Linked DNA regions of Aggregicoccus sp. 17bor-14. The protein of the gene in region 2 interacts with the protein of the main gene of each other region in a pairwise test. Links are inferred from orthologs where the notes say so. Each region holds a gene or a part of one and is shown on either strand. Other genes may lie near its edges. The genes, in order: ftsZ, FGE12_RS04235 and ftsA.

Region 1 (5,421 bases), on a different replicon or contig from region 2:
GAGCGACTACGTGAAGAAGCCCATGGAGCCGGAGCAGTTCCTGGCGGCCGTGCGCTCCGCGCTCTCCAAGAAGGGGCTCAGCCAGGACCCCGAGGCGGACCTGCACCGGGCCATCGGGCGCACCATCCGCGAGGCGCGCAAGACCCAGGAGCTCACGCTCAAGCAGCTGGCGCGGCGCACCGGGCTCTCGGTCAGCTTGCTCTCGCAGATCGAGCGCGCGGAGTCCTCGGCCTCCATCTCCTCGCTCTACAAGATCGCGAGCGCCCTGCAGATCAAGATGGGCGACCTGTTCGGCGGCGCGTAGCGCGCGGCGCGCAGCTTAGCGACCGGTGAACCGGGGGCGGCGCTTCTCCAGGAACGCCGCCCTCCCCTCGCGCGCGTCCTCGCTCGCGAAGGCCTCGGCGCGCAGCTGCCGCAGGTGCCCGGCCTCCTCGGGGGTGAGCGGCGCGCGGGCGAGCCGCCGGAAGGTCTCCTTCATCCCCGAGATGGCCAGGGGCGCTCCGGCGGCAATCGCCTCGCAGAGCGCGAGCGCGGCCCCTTCCGCGCCCGCCGCCTCCGGGTGGCACTCGTCGAGCAGGCCCCACGCGAGCGCCGCAGCGCCCTCGAGCTTTCGCCCGGTGAGGAACAGCAGCTTGGCGCGCGCCGGGCCCACCAGGCGCGACACCCGCGCGATGCCGTCCGCCGAGTACACGACGCCCAGGCGCGCCGGGGGCATGCTGAAGAGCGCGCTCTGCGTCCCCACGCGGAAGTCGCAGGCGGCGGCGAGGTCGAAGCCCGCGCCGAAGGCCGCCCCCTCCACCAGCGCCACGCTGGGCACCGGGTGGGACTCGAGCCGCGCGAGCAGCGCCATCAGCGCGTCGTCCGGGAGGCTCCCGCCGGGGGCCGGCGGGCCCAGGCCGGTGAGATCGTAGCCCGAGCAGAAGGTGCCACCGTGGCCGCGCAGGAGCAGCGCCCGCACGCCTGCGCAGGCCTCGGGGGCGAGCGCCGCGTGCAGCGCGGCCACCAGCGCGTCGTCGAGCGCGTTGCGGCGGCTGGGGCGCGCGAGCGTGAGCACCCGCACGCCGTCCGGCCGGTCCTCGATGCCCAGCGGGGCGGCGGAGGGGTGCACGCGCGTCGTGCCTCTAGCCGAGCACCACCAGCACGTCGCCCTCGTTCACCGCCTGCGCCTCCTTGCAGCGGATCTCCTTCACGGTGCCGGCCTCGGTGGCCTCCACCGGCATCTCCATCTTCATGGACTCGAGGATGACCAGGGTCTCGCCCTCGGAGACCTGCTGGCCGACCTTGACCTCGATCTTCCACACCGTCCCGGTGATGTGCGCCGCCACGTCCGCCATACGCTGTTGCCTCCTGGGGTGCTGCTCTCTCGCGACTGCTGTGGAACGACTCTAGGGCTTCGGCGGCTTCGCGTGGTTCTCGAGGAAGCGCGTGTCCAGCTGGCCTGCGGCGAACGCCGGGTCCTGCACGATGCGCAGGTGCAGGGGGATGTTCGTCTTGATGCCCTCGATGCGGAAGTTCTCGAGGGCCGTCTTCGCCCGCGCGATCGCCTCCTCGCGCGTGGCCCCGGAGATGATCAGCTTGGCGATCATCGGATCGTAGTTCGGGGTGACGGTGTTGCCCTCGGCGTAGCCCGAGTCCAGGCGCACGCCCTCGCCCGTGGGCGGCTGGTAGACCTTGAGGGGGCCGGGGGACGGGAAGAACTTCACCGGGTCCTCCGCGTAGATGCGGAACTCGAGCGCGGCGCCCCGGCGCTTCACGTCCTCCTGGCGCACGGTGAGCTTCTCCCCCGAGGCGATTCGCAGCTGCCAGCCGATGAGATCCAACCCCGTGGTGAGCTCCGTCACCGGGTGCTCCACCTGCAGGCGGGCGTTCATCTCGATGAAGTAGAACTCGCCGTCCGAGTACAGGAACTCCACCGTGCCCGCGTTCGCGTAGCCGAAGGCCTTGGCCGCGGCCACCGCGGCCGCGAACATGCGCTGGGCCACGTCCGCGTGGAGGCCGCCGGCGAAGAGCGGAGACGGGGCCTCCTCCACCACCTTCTGGTGGCGGCGCTGGATGGAGCACTCGCGCTCCAGGCCGTGGATGAGGTGGCCGTGGTGGTCGCCGAGGATCTGCACCTCGATGTGGCGCGGCGCCGGGAAGTAGCGCTCCAGGTACACGCCCTCGCGGCCGAAGGCGGCCTTCGCGCGGTCGGTGCACTGGCGGAACACCTTCTCCAGCTCCGCGGGGTCCTTCGCCGCCGCCATGCCGATGCCGCCGCCGCCGCCCGCCGCCTTGCACAGCACCGGGTAGCCGATGCGCTCGGCCTCGGCGAGCGCGCTCGCCACGTCCGGCACCACGTCCCGGCTGCCGGGCACCACCGGCACCCCGGCCGCCTGCACCAGCTTGCGCGCCTGGCTCTTGTCCTTCATGCGCAGCATCGACTCGGGAGGCGGCCCCACGAAGGTGATGCCGGCCGCCGTGCAGGCCTGGGCGAACTCGGCGTTCTCCGAGAGGAAGCCGTAGCCCGGGTGCACCGCGTCCGCGCCCGTCTGGCGCGCCGCGTCCAGGATGGCCGCCACGTTGAGGTAGCTGTCCTTCGCCGGGGCGGGCCCGATGCGCACCGCCTCGTCCGCCTCCTTGACGAAGGGCAGGTCCGCGTCCGCGTCCGAGTAGACGGCCACGGTCTTCAGTCCCATGCCGCGCGCGACTGCGCCGATGCGGCGGGAGATCTCCCCGCGGTTCGCGATGAGCAGCTTCTTGAACATGTGCGCCAGCCCTCCCTGGGCCCCCGGAAAGAGGCGGCGCAACCTAAACCCCACCCCCGCACCTGACAAGGCGAGAAGCGCACCTGTGCGCACCAGGGTTGTAGCGCCGAACGCTGCGAGGCCGATTTACCGGCTCCGGACGCGTGTGAGGGTTGCGGCACGTCAGGAGGCTGACGTAGCTTGATCCCCGTGAGCCTCCCTCCCCGAGAGCAGGACAGCGCGAGCGCACCCCGCGGCACGGTGGTGAGCCTGCGCGGCGTGCGGCTGGAGCGCCGCCTGGAGCTGTACCGGGCCCGCCTCGCGGACCGGGTGCAGAGCAACCGCGCGGCCGTGGAGGCGCTCTACGGCGAGGGCACCCTCTTCACGCCCCAGGGCGCGCGCTCCGGGCGCAGCCTCCTGCGCGCCTACCAGCTGCTGCAGCGCGCGCGCGCCCGGCTGGAGGAGCTGGCAGGGGACGGGGCGCTTCCCGCCCCGCGCCTGCCCGAGCGGGTGGAGGCGCTCTACCGCGAGGTGGACGTGCTGCTCGCCCGCGCGGACGCCCTCTCGGGCCGCCCGCTGGGCACCGGCGCCAGCGTGAGCCGGCTGCCGGCCCGCTAGCGCCCCTTCCCTGCGCCTACGGCATCTCCGTCTGGCCCTGGCGGCGCAGGAAGGTGGGGATGTCGAACTGATCCTCGTCCAGGGGCAGCGCCGGGTCCTTCACCACGGCGGTGCGCGCGGTGGCCACCGCGGCCTTGCCCGCATCCGCGGCGCTGAGGCTGCGCGAGCCACTCTTCGCGGGGACCAGGCTCGCCACCTCCTCGCGCGCGGCGCTGAGCACCGCAGGCGCGGGGCGCGCGATGAGCGGCGCCTGCATCACCGGCTGCACGATGCGGCTCTTCGCCTCGCGCTGCACGAAGCCGGTGGCGATGATGGTGATCTTCACCTCGTCCTGGATGGTCTCGTCGATGAGCGAGCCGAAGATGATCTCGGCCTCGTTGTCCGCGGCGTCGTGCACCAGCGTGAGCGCCTCGTTGACCTCCTGCAGGGTCATGTCGCGGCCGCCCGTGATGTTGATGAGCAGGCCGGTGGCGCCGTCGATGGTCACGTCCTCGAGCAGCGGGCTGCTGATGGCCTGCTGCATGGCGTTGAGCGCGCGCTGGGCGCCGGCCGCGCGGCCCGTACCCATCAGCGCGAGCCCCTTGTCGCTCATGATGGTCTTCACGTCCGCGAAGTCCACGTTGATGTAGCCGTGGTACTGGATGAGGTCGGAGATGCCCTGCACGGCGTTGAGCAGCACCTCGTCCGCGCGCTTGAAGGTCTCCAGCAGCGGCATCGGCTCGTTGCTCAGGGTGAGCAGCCGCTGGTTGGGGATGGTGATGAGCGTGTCCACCGCGGCCTTGAGCTCGATGAGCCCCTGCTCGGCCTGCTTGCGGCGGCGGTTGCCCTCGAAGAGGAAGGGCTTGGTGACGACGCCCACGGTGAGCGCGCCCAGGCTCTTGGCGATGTCCGCGATGATGGGGGCTGCGCCGGTGCCCGTGCCGCCGCCCATGCCGGCGGTGACGAACACCATGTCCGCGCCCTCGAGCAGCTGCGCAATCTGCTCCCGGCTCTCGAGCGCTGCCTCGCGGCCCATCTCGGGGTTCGCGCCCGCGCCCAGGCCCTTGGTGAGCATCTGGCCCAGCTGGATCCGCGTGGGCGCCTTGCTCGCGGCGAGCGCCTGCACATCGGTGTTGGCGGCGATGAAGTCCACCCGGTCCAGCTTCGCCGAGATCATCGTGTTGACGGCGTTGCACCCGGCACCGCCGGCGCCCACCACGCGGATCTTCGCGGCCTGCTTGCTCTGCTCGAAATGGTCCATGGGTCCCTTTCAACGGCAGGTCGCGCGCTGCCGCCCCCCTGCTACTGAGGCCGCCATCATCAACAGGACGGGATCTTTGGCAAGTTTTCCGCTACGGCCCTGTAGCATCGCAGGGATAGAAAGACCCCCTTTGGCCGTTGACAACGCCAGAGGGGGTCGTTCAAGCACTGCGCAGGGCTAGAAGATCTCTTCGAGCCACTCGCGCATGCGGTTCTTCACCTTCTTGTACGCGTTGCCGTCCTCGCGGATGCGGAACATGCGGCGGTCCAGGTGCTTGGCGCCGTACACCACCAGGCCCACGCCGGTCGCGTACATGGGGCTCTTCACCACGTCCACCAGGCCGCCGATGCCGCGCGGCATGCCGCGGCGCACCGGCAGGCCGATGACCTCCTCGGCCAGCTCCGGCATGCCGGCGAGCAGCGTGCTGCCGCCGGTGATGACCACGCCCGAGGCGAGCAGGTCCTCGTAGCCGCACTTCTGGATCTCGCGGTGCACCAGCTGGAAGATCTCCTCCACGCGAGGCTCGAGGATCTCGCAGAGGATCTGCCGGCCGAGCACGCGCGGCTGGCGGCCGCCCACGCTGGGCACCTCCAGGGTCTCGTCCTTGTTCACCATGGAGGCGAGCGCGCAGCCGTACTTCTGCTTGATGCGCTCCGCCTCGTGCGCGGGCGTGCGCAGCCCGATGGCGATGTCGCTGGTGAGGTTGTTGCCGCCCAGCGCGATGACCGCGGTGTGCACGATGGAGCCGCCGGAGAAGATGGCGATGTCGGTGGTGCCCCCGCCGATGTCCACGAGGCACACGCCCAGCTCCTTCTCGTCCTCGCCGAGCACGGCCTCCGC
Region 2 (5,292 bases):
TCACGTGTCCACCTCCTGCGCTCAAAGCTGAGGCGGAGGGGCCCGGTGCGGCGAGCGGCGTGGGGAGCGGGGAGCGGCCGGCTGCCCGGCTGCTCCCCTCACCCTCAGGACCTCAGGGGCCGAGGGCCCGGGCCACCGCGTCCACCACCTCCTGCTCGGTGGGGAAGGCGAGGCCGGCCTTGCGCACCACGGTGCGCCCGTCCACCGACACCTCGAAGGAGCCCGAGGGCCCCGTCTTCAGCTCTGCGTCCACGTCCAGCGCGTCCTTCAGTACGGCCGCCGCACGGGCGGCCCGGGGCTTGTAGCCTCAGGAGTTGCAGTAGGAGATGGTGATTCGGGCGGTCATGGGGCAGCTCCTTTGCGGGAGGGACTCGTCAGCGGGGTGGGAAATGGGCTAGAGCGCCCGCCCATGCTCGTCTCCCTCGTCATCCCCGTCTATAACGAGATCCGCACCCTCGAGGAGCTGCTGCGCCGGGTGGTCGCCGTGGACTTCCCCAAGGAGCTCGTCCTCGTCGACGACTGCTCCAAGGACGGCAGCCGCGACGTGCTCGAGCGGCTCGCCCGCGAGGGCATCGCGGCGCTCCCGAACGCCGCGCCGAAGAACCAGAACCAGGTCAAGGTGCTGCTGCAGGAGAAGAACCAGGGCAAGGGCGCGGCGCTGCGCCGCGGCTTCGCCGAGGCCAGCGGCGACATCGTCATCGTGCAGGACGCCGACCTCGAGTACGACCCGCGCGACATCCCGGCCGTGCTGCAGCCCATCCTGGACGGCGACGCGGACGTGGTCTTCGGCAGCCGCTTCATCGGCAGCCCCCGCCGGGTGCTCTACTACTGGCACTCCATGGGCAACCACCTGCTCACCACGCTCTCCAACATGGTGAGCGGGCTGAACCTCACCGACATGGAGACCTGCTACAAGGCCTTCCGCACGGACGTGCTGCGCACCTTCACCCTGGAGGAGGACCGCTTCGGCATCGAGCCGGAGCTCACCGCCAAGGTGGCGCGCGGCCGCTGGCGAGTCTTCGAGGTGCCCATCAGCTACCACGGGCGCACCTACGAGGAGGGCAAGAAGATCGGCTGGAAGGACGGCTTCCGCGCCCTCTACGCCATCGGCAAGTACTCGCTGAAGCGCTGAGGCGCGCCCCTCGAAGTGCCCAGGGGTGGACAGCCATCCTGTCCCCCTGACCACGGGCCGCTGTCGCATGCCCATCGCCCGGGCGCGCGGCGGCTCCAGGGGCCGTGCGGCCGCCCTCCCCGGGGCGGCCCACGGCCCTTAGCTTTCCCCCGTGCTACCGCGATTCCTGCTCTACGGGTGTGTCGGCTGGGTGCTCGAGGTCTGCTTCACGGGGACGAGCGCAGCCATCTTCCAGCGCGACCGTCACGGGACCGCGAAGACCTTCCTCTGGATGCACCCCATCTACGGGGCCACGGCGCTGGTGCTGGAGAAGGTCTACGACCGGCTCAAGCACCGCCCGCGCGCCGTCCGGGCGCTCGCGTACACCGGGGTCATCTTCGGCGCCGAGTACGGCACCGGCTGGCTCCTGCGCCGCGCGCTCGGCCGCTGCCCGTGGGACTACTCGCACGCGCGCTGCAACCTGAGCGGGCTCATCCGGCTCGACTACGCGCCTGCCTGGTATGCGGCCGCGCTGGCGTTCGAGCCGGTGCGCGAGGCCTTCCTCAAGCTCACCAGCGAGGCGCTGCGCCAGACGCCGGAGTACCGCGAGGCCCAGGCCGAGGCCCAGGGCGGGGACGGCGCCGGAGAGCCCCTCCCCGAGGTGACCGGGGGGCCGGTGCCTCCGCCCCGCACCTTCGACGCCCCCGCTGCCGCGCCCGCCGCCTAGGCGTGCCTGCCCGCACGCCCACGGGCCGGGCGGTGGACACTCCCGTTCTTTTGTTCCCGATGTGCGGGCCAGCGGGTATCTTCGCGCGCCATTCGCGCGCCATTCGTCTCGGCGCTGAAATGCCGCACGGTCCCTGAAAGTTTCCGCCCCCGTATGCTCGACTGGCTCCACACCCTCTTCTCGCGTGACCTCGCCATCGACCTTGGCACCGCGAACACGCTCATCTACATCCGCGGCCAGGGCATCGTGTCCAACGAGCCCTCGGTGGTGGCTGTTCAGCAGGACGCCCGCGGCGGCAAGAAGGTGCTCGCGGTGGGCAAGGAGGCCAAGGAGATGCTCGGGCGTACCCCGGGCAACATCGTGGCCATCCGCCCGATGAAGGACGGCGTCATCGCCGACTTCGAGATCACCGCCGCGATGCTGCGCTACTTCATCCAGAGCGCGCACAACCGCAAGACGCTGGTGAACCCGCGCATCATCATCGGCATCCCCTCGGGCATCACCGAGGTGGAGCGGCGCGCGGTGCGCGAGGCGGCGGCCAACGCGGGCGCCCGCGAGGTCTACCTCATCGAGCAGCCCATGGCGGCGGCCATCGGCGCGGGCCTGCCGGTCACCGAGCCCAGCGGCAACATGATTGTCGACATCGGCGGCGGCACGTCCGACGTCGCGGTCATCAGCCTCGCCGGCATCGTGTTCGCCAAGAGCGTGCGCATCGGCGGCGACAAGCTGGACGAGGCGATCATCCAGTACATCAAGCGCAAGTACAACCTGCTCATCGGCGAGCGCACGGCGGAGCTCATCAAGATGGGCATCGGCACCGCGTACCCGACCGACGAGGTCATGACCATGGAGATCAAGGGTCGTGACCTGGTGGCCGGCGTGCCGCGCACGCTCACCATCAGCAGCGACGAGATCCGCGACGCGCTCGCCGAGCCGGTCAACGGCATCGTCGAGGCGGTGAAGCTCACGCTCGAGCGCACTCCGCCGGAGCTCGCCGGCGACATCGCGGACCGCGGCATCGTGCTCGCCGGTGGCGGCGCGCTGCTCAAGAACCTGGACACGCTGCTGCGCGAGGAGACGGGCCTGCCGGTGTTCCTCGCCGAGGACCCGCTCAGCGCGGTGGTCATCGGCGCGGGCAAGGCGCTCGAGAGCCTCGACATCCTGCGCCAGGTCTGCCAGCCCGCGTAGCCGTCCGGGCGAGCGCCGCACACCCCAGGGCCGTCACGGGAGACCGTGGCGGCCCTTCGCATTCTCACGGTGGGGCACCGCGTCCTCCTCCAGCCACACGCTGGTACACGAGCGGCAGCGCATGCGCGCACCTCCCGGGAACACGGCATCCGTGATGACGGTGGGCGTCTCCCCGCGCGCGGCGCAGGTGCCGCAGCCCTCGCCGCGCCGCTGCACCCGGTAGCCCCCCGCGTCCACCGAGTCGTAGGGCGGCACGCGCAGGGTGCGCAGCCACTCGAGCACGCTCTCCTCGGTGAGGCTCACCCGCACGGCGTTGCGCGAGTCGGCGAGCCCGTGGCGCAGCGCGAGGAAGTACACGCGCAGCATGCGGGCGTGGGCGCCCATGCCGCGCGCGGTGAAGGCCCGGCCCAGCTGGGTGACGAGGCGGAGGAGCGGCTCTCGCTGCATGCGCGGCCCACCTGAACACCAGTTCAGGCCCGATGGCAACGATGAAGTGGGCGCGCCCCCTCCCCTGCGTCCAGCTTGCGACGCGGGGCATTGCCCCGTAGTTTGACCGGGAGATATATGGGCTCCCATGCAATTCCCCCCACCCCCGAGCTGCGCGCGCTGATGGACGACGTGCGCCGGCTCGTGCAGGCGCTGCGGCTCACGGCGAGCGCGGCGGAGCGGCAGCTGGGCATCAGCGGCGCGCAGCTCTTCGTGCTGCAGCGGCTCGGCGAGCACCCGGGCGCGAGCGTGGGCGAGCTCGCGGTGCACACCGCCACGCACCAGAGCTCGGTGTCGGTGGTGGCCAAGCGGCTCATCGCGCGGGGCCTCGTGGCGCGGGGCCACGCGGACGGAGACCGCCGCCGCGCCGTGCTCACCCTCACCCCGCGCGGCCGGACCCTGCTCGCGCGCGCGCCGGCCTCTCCGGGCGCCGCGCTGCAGGCGGCGCTCGCGCAGCTCACCCCCACCGTTCGCCGCGGCCTCTCGCGCGGCCTGGGCGCCCTGCTCGCCGAGCTGGGCGCCAGTCACCTCGCGCCGGCGCTCTTCTTCGAGGAGGAGAGCCGGCGTCCCACCCCCTCTCGCAACAAGAAGAAGGTCCACCCGTGAAGTCGCCTGAGAAGCTCCCCGGTCAGCACGACCGCCTCCCCGTCGCCCCGTCCATGCAGCCCACGCTGGACACCGTGCCCGCGCCCATGCCCGGCAGCAACGTGGGCGGGCGCACCGTCTTCATCAGCGTGCTGAGCATCGGGCTCGCGCTGCTCGCGAGCGTGGTGGCGGTGGTGCTCACCCACCTCATCGCCTTCGTCACGCACCTGGCCTTCTACGGCGAGCTGTCGGCAGAGCCGGTCACTCCGTGGAACCACCACCTGGGGCTGTGGGTCATCGCGGTGCCGGTGGTGGGCGCGCTCATCGTGGGCGTGATGGCGCGCTACGGCAGCGCGGCCATCCGCGGCCACGGCATCCCCGAGGCGATGGAGCAGGTGCTCTACAACCACAGCCGCATCCCGCCCAAGATGACCTGGCTCAAGCCCCTGAGCGCGGCGGTGGCCATCGGCACCGGCGGCCCCTTCGGCGCGGAAGGGCCCATCATCGCCACCGGCGGCGCGCTGGGCTCCTTCCTCGGGCAGCTGCTGCGCATCACCGCGGACGAGCGCAAGACGCTGCTCGCGGCGGGCGCGGCGGCCGGCATGAGCGCCACCTTCGGCAGCCCCGTGGCCGCGGTGGTGCTCGCCATCGAGCTGCTGCTCTTCGAGTACCGCGGCCGCTCGCTCATCCCGGTGGCGCTCGCCACCGCCACGGCCGCGGCGGCGCGCATCGCGATGGAGGGCTCGGCGCCCGCCTTCCCCATGCCCACGCTGCCCACCCCCACGCCCACGGCCATCGCCTTCTATATCCTGCTGGGCGCGGTGATCGGCGTGGTGAGCGTGGTCGCGACGCGCGCGGTGTACGCCATCGAGGACGCGTTCGAGAAGCTGCCCCTGCACTGGATGTGGTGGCCGGCTCTGGGCGCGGTGGCGGTGGGCGTGGTGGGCTACTTCAGCCCGCGCACGCTGGGCGTGGGCTACAGCAACATCACGGACATCCTGGGCGGGCAGCTGGTGGGCTGGAGCATGCTCGCCTTCGTGCTGCTCAAGTTCGTCTCCTGGTCCATCGCGCTGGGCAGCGGCACCTCGGGCGGCACGCTCGCGCCGCTCTTCACGGTGGGCAGCGGCGTGGGCTCGGCGCTCGCGGCGGGCGCCATCGCGCTGGTGCCGGGGCTGAGCGTGGACGTGCGGCTCGC
Region 3 (3,907 bases), on a different replicon or contig from region 2:
GCGCTGGGCGCCGGCCGCGCGGCCCGTACCCATCAGCGCGAGCCCCTTGTCGCTCATGATGGTCTTCACGTCCGCGAAGTCCACGTTGATGTAGCCGTGGTACTGGATGAGGTCGGAGATGCCCTGCACGGCGTTGAGCAGCACCTCGTCCGCGCGCTTGAAGGTCTCCAGCAGCGGCATCGGCTCGTTGCTCAGGGTGAGCAGCCGCTGGTTGGGGATGGTGATGAGCGTGTCCACCGCGGCCTTGAGCTCGATGAGCCCCTGCTCGGCCTGCTTGCGGCGGCGGTTGCCCTCGAAGAGGAAGGGCTTGGTGACGACGCCCACGGTGAGCGCGCCCAGGCTCTTGGCGATGTCCGCGATGATGGGGGCTGCGCCGGTGCCCGTGCCGCCGCCCATGCCGGCGGTGACGAACACCATGTCCGCGCCCTCGAGCAGCTGCGCAATCTGCTCCCGGCTCTCGAGCGCTGCCTCGCGGCCCATCTCGGGGTTCGCGCCCGCGCCCAGGCCCTTGGTGAGCATCTGGCCCAGCTGGATCCGCGTGGGCGCCTTGCTCGCGGCGAGCGCCTGCACATCGGTGTTGGCGGCGATGAAGTCCACCCGGTCCAGCTTCGCCGAGATCATCGTGTTGACGGCGTTGCACCCGGCACCGCCGGCGCCCACCACGCGGATCTTCGCGGCCTGCTTGCTCTGCTCGAAATGGTCCATGGGTCCCTTTCAACGGCAGGTCGCGCGCTGCCGCCCCCCTGCTACTGAGGCCGCCATCATCAACAGGACGGGATCTTTGGCAAGTTTTCCGCTACGGCCCTGTAGCATCGCAGGGATAGAAAGACCCCCTTTGGCCGTTGACAACGCCAGAGGGGGTCGTTCAAGCACTGCGCAGGGCTAGAAGATCTCTTCGAGCCACTCGCGCATGCGGTTCTTCACCTTCTTGTACGCGTTGCCGTCCTCGCGGATGCGGAACATGCGGCGGTCCAGGTGCTTGGCGCCGTACACCACCAGGCCCACGCCGGTCGCGTACATGGGGCTCTTCACCACGTCCACCAGGCCGCCGATGCCGCGCGGCATGCCGCGGCGCACCGGCAGGCCGATGACCTCCTCGGCCAGCTCCGGCATGCCGGCGAGCAGCGTGCTGCCGCCGGTGATGACCACGCCCGAGGCGAGCAGGTCCTCGTAGCCGCACTTCTGGATCTCGCGGTGCACCAGCTGGAAGATCTCCTCCACGCGAGGCTCGAGGATCTCGCAGAGGATCTGCCGGCCGAGCACGCGCGGCTGGCGGCCGCCCACGCTGGGCACCTCCAGGGTCTCGTCCTTGTTCACCATGGAGGCGAGCGCGCAGCCGTACTTCTGCTTGATGCGCTCCGCCTCGTGCGCGGGCGTGCGCAGCCCGATGGCGATGTCGCTGGTGAGGTTGTTGCCGCCCAGCGCGATGACCGCGGTGTGCACGATGGAGCCGCCGGAGAAGATGGCGATGTCGGTGGTGCCCCCGCCGATGTCCACGAGGCACACGCCCAGCTCCTTCTCGTCCTCGCCGAGCACGGCCTCCGCCGACGCGAGCGGCTGCAGCACGATGTCGCTGACGTTCAGGCCGGTGCGGTTCGCGCACTTCACGATGTTCTGCGCGCTGCTCACCGCGCCCGTGACGATGTGCACCTTGGCCTCCAGGCGCACGCCCGCCATCCCGAGCGGCTCCTTGATGCCGCCCTGGTCGTCGATGATGAACTCCTGGGGCAGCACGTGGATGACCTCCCGGTCCAGCGGGATGGCCACGGCCTTGGCGGCGTCGATGACGCGCGCGATGTCCGCCTCGCGCACCTCCTTCTCCTTCACCGCCACGATGCCCTGCGAGTTGAAGCCCTTGATGTGGCCGCCGGCGATGCCGGTGTACACGTGGGAGATCTCGGCGCCCGCCATGAGCTCCGCCTCCTCCACCGCGCGGCGGATGGAGGCCACGGTCGCCTCGATGTTGACGACCACGCCCTTGCGCAGCCCCTTCGACGGGTGCGTGCCGATGCCGATGATGTCGATGCCGCTGTCGGTGAGCTCACCGACGATGGCGCAGATCTTCGTGGTCCCGATGTCGAGGCCGACGATGATCTCCCCGGACTTCTGCTTCGCCATGGACTTCCCTCCCAGCGCCCCCGCGCTCTCGCGGACCGGGGGCGTCCCATTGCTTACTGCGTCGCGGTCCCGGTCCTCTCGGAGCCGGCACCGGAAAGCTTCACCGCCACCCAGCCGGGACGCGCCCGGTTGTCCAGGTGGATGACCTCGGCCGAGAGCCCGCGCTCCGCGAGCTCCCCGCGCACCTTCTCCAGCCGCGCGAGCTTCTGCGCGAGCTGCTCCGCCTCCATCCCCTCCCCCAGCGGCACCTCCTGCCCCGTGGCGCTCACCAGCGTGAGCGCGTCGCCGGTGAGGCGCACCTCGCTCAGGCGCTCGCGGCGCGAGGGGGAAGCCGCCGCGTACGCGCGCGCCACCTCGAGCGCCTGGCGGAAGCGCGCGCGGGTGTGCGCCTCGTCCGCCACGTACGCCTCGCGGTCCACGCCCGTCACCAGCGGCAGGTCCAGCGCGTCCGAGGGGGCCACGCGCTTGAAGGGCTCGCCCTGCTCGTCCAGCACGTAGAGGTCGCCGAGCACCACCAGCGCCACCGGCACGTGCTCCTCCACGACCACGGAGACCGCGGCGGGGAAGTGGCGCGTCACCTCCACCGCGCGCACCCAGGGGTGCGCCATCAGGCTGCGCTCGAGCTGGTCCACGTCCAGGGAGAAGAGGTTCTGCCCCGGCGCGAGCCCGCTCAGCTTGAGCAGCTCCGGGCGCCCCGCGCGCGCGAGCCCCGTGAAGGTGACCTCCTGCAGCGCGAAGGTGGGGGACGCGAGCGCCCACGCGCGCAGCGCCACCCCGCTCCAGACCAGCCCCACCGTGAGCGCCGCGGTGAGCAGCGCGCGCAGCACCGTGGGCGCGTGCGTGCGCACCGCGCCCTGCACCGCCGCGCGCGTCTGGGCCGCATCCTGGCGGCGGCGGTTCTTGGCTCTTCCGAAGGCCATGGGGGGGGTCCGTACCGACGCAGGATGATCGCACTGCGATCTCGACGCCAGTTTTTGGCTACAGGTACGTCGCTGTAGTGGGAGCGCTCGGCGGAGAGGGGGTGCGGGCGCAGCACCATACCTGTTTCGCGGCCGCGCGGAATGGCCCTGCGCATCTTGGGGCCCAGCGCGCCGCGTGACCCAAGGGCTAGTGGGGTGCAGCGCTACCCTGGGTGCAACCGCACAGCGGAACGCGCACTCAGGGCAGGAACTCACCCACGCGCTTGACCTCCGGGTGCAGCTCCACGCCCGAGAGCTCGCGCACCCGCGTCTGCATCAGCATCATCAGCCCGAGCACGTCGCGCGCCGCGGCGCCGCCCAGGTTCACGATCCAGTTCGCGTGCAGCGTGGACACCTGCGCGCGCCCGAGGACGTGTCCCTTGAGACCGGCGAGCTCGATGAGCCTTCCCGCGTGGTCTCCCGTTGGGTTGGTGAAGACGCTGCCGAAGTTCGGCTGGCTCAGGGGCTGGGTGCGCTTGCGGTAGCCGAGGTCCGCCTCCATCGCCGCCTTCGAGGCCGCGAGCTCCTCGGGACCGGCGCGCCGCAGGCAGAAGCGCACCCGCGTCACCACGCTGCCCGCGGGCAGCTCCGTGTGGCGGTAGGCGTGGGGGATGCGCTCGCGCGGCAGCCACCCCACCCCCTCCGCCGTCGCCAGCTCCACCGCCTCCACCACGCGGAAGGCCTCGCCGTTCTTGGTGCCGGCGTTCATGGTCACCGCGCCACCCAGCGTGCCCGGAATTCCCGCGAGGAACTCCGCGCCCACCAGCGCGTGGGTGCGCATCAGGTTGGGCAGCCGCACGATGGCCGCACCCGCGCCCAGCGTGAGCCTC

Evidence for each region.
Region 1: the proteins of FGE12_RS04235 (region 2) and ftsZ interact in binary tests that used the Escherichia coli proteins (3 or more experiments, as listed by UniProt). The link is inferred for Aggregicoccus sp. 17bor-14 from one-to-one orthologs.
Region 3: the proteins of FGE12_RS04235 (region 2) and ftsA interact in binary tests that used the Escherichia coli proteins (3 or more experiments, as listed by UniProt). The link is inferred for Aggregicoccus sp. 17bor-14 from one-to-one orthologs.

The regions. Positions count from the first base shown.
Region 1 is NZ_VJZZ01000009.1:196,975-202,395, reverse strand. What follows is about bases 2,470-5,421. They hold ftsZ (cell division protein FtsZ), read right to left. Parts: upstream 4,582-5,421; coding sequence 3,358-4,581; downstream 2,470-3,357. Other genes in these bases: ftsA (cell division protein FtsA), read right to left, coding at 4,759-5,421; FGE12_RS18630 (hypothetical protein), read left to right, coding at 2,934-3,341; FGE12_RS18635 (acetyl/propionyl/methylcrotonyl-CoA carboxylase subunit alpha), read right to left, coding at 2,470-2,744. In the rest of the region: FGE12_RS18650 (response regulator), read left to right, coding at 1-304; FGE12_RS18645 (enoyl-CoA hydratase/isomerase family protein), read right to left, coding at 320-1,108; FGE12_RS18640 (biotin/lipoyl-binding carrier protein), read right to left, coding at 1,122-1,334; more of FGE12_RS18635, read right to left, coding at 1,386-2,469. UniProt on the Escherichia coli protein: Essential cell division protein that forms a contractile ring structure (Z ring) at the future cell division site. The regulation of the ring assembly controls the timing and the location of cell division.
Region 2 is NZ_VJZZ01000002.1:93,354-98,645, reverse strand. What follows is about bases 1,186-4,008. They hold FGE12_RS04235 (rod shape-determining protein), read left to right. Parts: upstream 1,186-1,991; coding sequence 1,992-3,026; downstream 3,027-4,008. Other genes in these bases: FGE12_RS04225 (MarR family winged helix-turn-helix transcriptional regulator), read left to right, coding at 3,591-4,008; FGE12_RS04230 (hypothetical protein), read right to left, coding at 3,060-3,473; FGE12_RS04240 (hypothetical protein), read left to right, coding at 1,284-1,838. Also shown: FGE12_RS04250 (hypothetical protein), read right to left, coding at 1-4; FGE12_RS04245 (glycosyltransferase family 2 protein), read left to right, coding at 410-1,132; more of FGE12_RS04225, read left to right, coding at 4,009-4,118; FGE12_RS04220 (chloride channel protein), read left to right, coding at 4,115-5,292. UniProt on the Escherichia coli protein: Forms membrane-associated dynamic filaments that are essential for cell shape determination. Acts by regulating cell wall synthesis and cell elongation, and thus cell shape.
Region 3 is NZ_VJZZ01000009.1:194,613-198,519, reverse strand. What follows is about bases 1-2,895. They hold ftsA (cell division protein FtsA), read right to left. Parts: upstream 2,119-2,895; coding sequence 883-2,118; downstream 1-882. Other genes in these bases: FGE12_RS18615 (cell division protein FtsQ/DivIB), read right to left, coding at 2,172-2,895; ftsZ (cell division protein FtsZ), read right to left, coding at 1-705. In the rest of the region: more of FGE12_RS18615, read right to left, coding at 2,896-3,038; murB (UDP-N-acetylmuramate dehydrogenase), read right to left, coding at 3,277-3,907. UniProt on the Escherichia coli protein: Essential cell division protein that assists in the assembly of the Z ring. May serve as the principal membrane anchor for the Z ring.